DNA from 2 places in the Paenibacillus durus genome. Region 1 is predicted to be linked to the other one. Evidence: a T-box and tRNA genes for the amino acid it is inferred to sense, from the RefSeq annotation. Region 1 holds a T-box; the other holds one or more tRNA genes.

Evidence for each region. The T-box of region 1 lies ahead of PDUR_RS20030 (valine--tRNA ligase). A T-box ahead of a tRNA ligase gene usually reads a tRNA of that ligase, here a tRNA-Val.
Region 2: it encodes a tRNA-Val, which carries the amino acid that the T-box ahead of PDUR_RS20030 (valine--tRNA ligase) is inferred to sense. The anticodon was not compared.

Annotation. Positions count from the first base shown of each region.
Region 1 is NZ_CP009288.1:4,609,395-4,612,549, forward strand. Features, by position in the region: gene PDUR_RS20030 (valine--tRNA ligase) at 1-2,030, opposite strand, end outside; T-box leader at 2,190-2,479, opposite strand; gene PDUR_RS29245 (hypothetical protein) at 2,604-2,771, shown strand.
Region 2 is NZ_CP009288.1:2,795,841-2,798,995, reverse strand. Features, by position in the region: gene PDUR_RS11910 (NAD(P)-dependent malic enzyme) at 1-813, opposite strand, end outside; tRNA gene PDUR_RS11905 (tRNA-Val) at 1,196-1,267, shown strand; gene PDUR_RS11900 (NACHT domain-containing protein) at 1,839-3,155, opposite strand, start outside.

The sequences.
Region 1 (3,155 bases):
GTGCGGTCAAGCACATAAGCCAGTACGGATTGCGTACTGCGTTTGGCAGCCTCGTCCGAGCCATACAGCGACAGCTTCGCGAACTCGATATACCAGTCGCAGAGATCGTCCCAAATGAAATTGTACAAGAGACGTCCGGTCTCGCCAAAATCATATGCATTAATAAGACGCGAAATATCGCGGGAAGTTTCGTTCAGGCGATGTAATATCCAGCGGTCGGCGGTGCCGAGCTTGCCTGAAATGTCAATATCTTCAAAGGATACGCCATCCAGGTTCATCAGCGCGAAGCGCGAGGCGTTCCAGATCTTGTTCGCAAAATTACGCGCCTGCTCGACCTTCTCCCAGCGGAAGCGCAGATCCTGCCCCGGTGTGCTGCCTGTCGAAATCATATAGCGCATGGCGTCGGCGCCGTACTTCTCGATAACTTCGAGCGGGTCTACGCCGTTGCCGAGCGATTTGGACATTTTGCGTCCTTCCGCGTCGCGGACAAGGCCGTGAATCAGCACATCCGAGAATGGCTTCTCGCCGGTGAATTCCAGCGCAGTGAAGATCATCCGCGCCACCCAGAAATAGATAATGTCGTAGCCCGTTACAAGCACATCGGTTGGATAATAGCGTTTCATATCTTCGCTGTCATCCGGCCAGCCAAGGGTCGAGAACGGCCACAAGGCGGAGCTGAACCACGTATCGAGCACATCCTCGTCCTGCTTCAGATCGCTCAGGCCGCTGATCCGGCGCGCTTCTTCTTCGTCGCGGGCGACTACCATCTCGCCGGTGGATTCGGAATACCAGGCCGGGATGCGGTGACCCCACCACAATTGGCGGGAAATACACCAGTCGCGCACATTTTCGATCCAGTGCAGATAAATTTTCTCGAACCGTTCTGGGACGAAGTTAACGCCGGTGCCGTCTTTTTGCGCCTTAATCGCCGCTTCGGCGAGCGGCTGCATCGCGACGAACCACTGCGTCGACAGATAGGGCTCAACCACGGCTCCGGAGCGCTCGCTGTGTCCTACCTGATGGACATGGTCCTCGATGGAGATGAGCACGCCCTGCTCTTTCAGATCGGCGGTAATGTTCTTGCGGCATTCGCTGCGATCCTGCCCCTGGTAAGGCCCCGCTTCGGCGTTCATCGTGCCGCTCTCGTCCATAACGACGATCTGCGGCAGGTTGTGGCGCTGGCCGACCTCGAAGTCGTTCGGGTCATGAGCCGGTGTAATCTTAACCGCGCCGCTGCCGAACTCTTTATCAACGTACTCGTCGGCAATGACCGGAATCTCGCGGCCGACTATCGGCAGAATCAGCATTTTGCCGACCATGTCCTTATACCGCTCATCCTCCGGATGTACCGCAACCGCCGTGTCCCCAAGCATCGTCTCCGGACGCGTGGTCGCTACGGTAATGAAGCCGCTGCCGTCCTTCAGCGGATAACGCAGATGATAGAGATGGCCGTTAACTTCCTTGTACTCTACTTCGATATCGGACAGGGCCGTGCGGGCCGCGGGGTCCCAGTTAATGATGCGCTTGCCGCGATAGATCAGCCCTTTAGAGTACAGCTTGACGAATACCTCGCGAACCGCTTTGGACAGCCCTTCGTCCAGCGTGAACCGTTCGCGGCTGTAATCGAGCGACAGTCCCATTTTCGCCCACTGCTCATGAATCGTTGCCGCATACTGGTCTTTCCATGCCCATACCTGCTCCAGGAACTTCTCGCGGCCGAGATCGTAACGGGAGATGTTCTGTGCGCGCAGCTTCTGCTCCACTTTGGTCTGGGTAGCAATCCCCGCATGGTCCGTTCCCGGCAGCCACAGCGTATCATAGCCCTGCATCCGCTTCGTGCGAATGAGAATATCCTGCAGCGTAAAATCGAGCGCATGCCCGATATGCAGCATCCCCGTTACGTTCGGCGGCGGAATTACGATGGTGTACGGCTTCGCTTCCGGACGCTGTCCGGCGCGGAAAAAACCGCCTTCTGTCCAGTAAGGATACCATTTCTGCTCCGCAGCTTTAGGGTCATAAGTGGTCGGCATGTCGGTCTTCGCACCGCCGGCGGAGCTGCCCCCGTTAGCTTCCAATTCCGGCTGCTGTGCCGGTGTCAATTGATCTTGTTCTGCCATAGCTTTCTACCTCCGTATGATTCGGTTATTACTCTTATTTCCAAAAGTAACAAACAAAAAGACCCTTCGCCCTCAAAGGACGAAAGGTCATTCTTTCGCGGTACCACCTTTGTTTCGCGTTATACGCCGGACAACGGCGGAGCCGGCACATTACGAATACCCGGCCGACAAAACGCGACACTCTGCGCAGAAATAACGGCCTGCGGCCGGCGCGCTCTAACCTCATGGCCGTAACAGCCACCGAAACTCAAGCGGGCGACTCCGGGGCGACTTCGGCTGGCTGCATCCTACGGAAGCTCACAGCTGCTGCATTCCGCTCTCTGAAGGGCTGACCGCCTACTCTTCCCGTTCCCAGTCTTTGAAGAAATATTGCTTAATACTTTACATAATACATTTTGCGTTCGGCCTAGTCAACCGGAAGCCGGTCATAGCAGGACAATCGCTGACGAATTTTGACGAAAAGTATCTGCTGGGCATGAGGGCTTATTGGAGTCTCGTCATTTTGTAAACATTGCTCTGCGGGTATATCCATTTGAGATTGAATTGGAGATTGAATTGGAGATTGAATTGGAGATTGAATTGGAGATTGAATTGGAGATTGGCTTTGGCGCTTCACCATCTAAGGGCTCCAATCAATTGGGTTGCGATTTTTAGTTCGGCGTCTTGAAAAATAGCTAATCGCATCTTAAAACAGCTAATCAGCAATCGGCGTCTTGCAAAACAGCTAATCAACGTCTTGCATACCTGCTAAAGTGCAGGTTTTTTCGATCAATAGCGGTGGTTAGGTGGAAAAACATACTATTGTGCAGGAACTTAGGCCACTGCCGACTGCATTTGAGCTTGAACGGGCTAGAACCTGTATTTTAGCAGGCATGCTGTTCAGTGAAAGTTCTAAGGCCGACAAAAGATGTATAATTTCAGGTTTTCTGTATAATTTGGTTCATCGCGCCTCGCTGCAGCTCGTATCGTACAACATGTTTGCCCGTCGCTCCGGTTGCCGCAGTAAACCATCCTTTCCCGCAGAGTGCTTGCAGCATT
Region 2 (3,155 bases), 1.8 Mb from region 1:
CATTTTCCGGATATCCTCGACCTTCAGCACGTTAGGCGCCGAAACGCCTACAAATACATCCGCACCTGCGATGCAATCAGATAGAGAGCCTTGTTCCAAATTGGGATTGCTGATCTGCGCGAATTCCGTCCAATGAGGCTTGTCATACACGTTCAGCCGGTTGATGGCGCCATCCCGATCCACGCCAATCAGATTCCCGGCGCCCGCACCCAGCAGCATTTTAGCTACCGATATGCCTGCTGCCCCGCAGCCGTTGACGACAATTTTGACATCTCTTATGTCTTTGTCTACCACCTTTAGCGCGTTAAGCAGACCTGCCAGCACCACTATGGCCGTTCCGTGCTGATCGTCGTGGAACACCGGAATATCCAGTTCTTCTCTAAGACGGCGCTCAATTTCGAAGCAGCGGGGAGAAGAAATATCCTCCAGGTTGATACCGCCAAAGGTGGGAGCCAGCGCCTTGACAATCGCGATAATCTCTTCCGTATTCTTCGTATCCAGGCAGATCGGCACCGCATCCACATCAGCGAACTGTTTGAACAGAGCCGCCTTTCCTTCCATAACGGGCATTGCGGCTTTCGGGCCGATATCGCCAAGTCCCAATACCGCAGTACCGTCGCTGATGACAGCCACTGTATTTTTTTTGGTGGTCAGTTCGTAAGCTCTATCCTGGTCGGACGCGATGGCCTGACATACCTTGGCTACTCCCGGCGTATAGACCTTCGCCAAATCCTCCATCGATTCAATCGGGTGCTTCAATGTTGTTTCCAGTTTGCCGCCTTGATGCAGCAGCATAATTTCCTCCACATTCATGGGTATACCTCCTGTTATTGGCTGACCGCGTTCACAATCTTAGGTCTTGTTCTATTTATCCTGAACCGGGATGAATTCATCCCTGATCAATAATCGGCTATTTTATATATATTTCTTAATATAATCACATCTCCGGGCAGGTTTCCGCCACATGCGTCACACTGGCCGTGACAACGGAAATCACCTCTCCGATTCTAGCGGATATTTGCCCATACGACAATACTTTCGTCCGATAAAATGCTAGTATGGCTGCGTCATTCCTCATCCGCCCCGATCACCCCGCAGCCTGCTGCAATATTCGCATTTAGAGTATGTACCTGTATTCAATTTTGAAAAAACATTTGCATCCCCCCCTGCCTTATGGTATTATAAATCTCGTTGCAGGACGGTAGCTCAGCGGGAGAGCACTATCTTGACAGGGTAGGGGTCATGGGTTCGATCCCCATCCGTCCTATTGAGAAAAGCCCTTGATTATCAAGGGCTTTTCTTTTTGTCAGCCTATTGTGATCATGATCAAAAGCGCGAATTGGTGCCGGATTGGGGACCTTTATCGAACTAAAGTAAAAGTGGTGCCGAGTTCGGTACCACTTTTTTATGCATCCCTCCAGCCATTTGAGGAAGACTTCTTTCGGAACTTTAATCATTCTACCAACTCGGATCAAGCTGGCCGAGTATAAAAGTTCACACATCTGATTTTCACCCATATCAAGTATCTCCTGGATATGTTGCTATCAGAACTGAGGGGACAATGCAAACACGATCTGGTAGAAGTCATTACGCAGAAGTTTATCATATTTTGGGGGCTAGTCGATAGATTGAAATACTGATTGTATACCCCATATTTGTAGACGTAGTATTTCTTCGTGTATCCCTCCTAGATCTGATGACACTCCACCGGTGCAGTCGCTTCACGTTTCGCTTGACCCGTTCATACTAGGCGCGCTGCCCTTTCTTCTGTCAATGTTGTGAATCGTGAACCTAAAGGTAATACCATATAAGCTTCTACAAGTATATTCACAGCTTTCTTAAAATCTCACATCCATGACAAATGATTTGACATTCTTATTCTCCGAAAGATTATTAGCCTGTACTTGCAACTTATTATTTGTTTCAGTAAACCCACATTGCGGAACTTTATTCTTACGTGAATCATTAGAATCCCATTTTTCGCTTGCAAACCATCCAACAAGAAACAGTCCATAGCTTGTTTTTCCCTCTCTCAAATATCTATCGGCTAATTGCATCTTCATAGCTTCAAACAATTCTGAGTGCCAATTAGCTTTCACTTCTATGATCACAGTAAGTTTATCATACTGCCCGCTATCTCTAGGAAGAATAGCATCTACTTGTATGTCAGTTCGTTCCCCTCTTTCTGAACCTAAAGTTCGCTGAATCTCCACTTCTCTGTTTAGAATAATTCCCTGCCCCTTAATCTCATCTTCCAAACGTACCTTAATATAATCTGAAAACTCATTCTCTGTACGTGGTCTGCACTTATTTTTATCAATATTATTCCAAAGTAAAAAAACCTCGGGAGTAGTTCCATGAAGTCGTTTCTGGATTTTCTTTAGGGCGTCTAAGATAATTACTAAGAGTTCATTTCCACTTTGAACCAATCTTTTTTGTTTATTATCTGCCAATAAGATAATATCTTTTGCCCGAGGCGGAATCCATTTATTACGTCGAGTAGCGTTTTGAGCTTCAATTAGCGACCATTTTAACCATGTCAGGCGGGGAAATTCATTAACAATTCTTTGAACTGCTTCCCTTGATTGTTCACTCCCTCTGTTTATCAATAGTCTTAATACGTTATCTCTTAACTCCGCAATTTCTTCTCTTGGGCTTATAAAATGAGCCATTTCCTTGTCTTCGTGACCAGGGTCTTCTCTATGCGGAAAGTGAAGCTCAAGCCATGTATACAAATCTGAAAGGAAAGACTCGCTCATTGAATTTAATATGAGTTTAGCCTTTCCTTCATCAGATATTCTTAAGATAATTTCTTTAAAAAAATGAATGTCTTTATATTGCCATATCCACTCCCATCCGTTAATAGAATTATTGCAAAGGGCTATAGCAGCCATTTCTGCGTTCTTCTTAAATTGTTCATCATTAGAATTGATTCCTAATTCAATTAGCGATTTAGTATAATCTTCAATACCGACTATTTGATGCGCAAGCAACTGCTCCATAATTGTTTTTTTAGCTTGTGGCTCTAAATCGAAGGATTTTAAGAATTCAAATACTGACTTGCTTAATCTGTCATCCCAGCATTCCTCAACTAAAGTATTTACAAAAATATTTGAATGCTGTTCATTTTCATATTTCATAATAGCCAATAAATC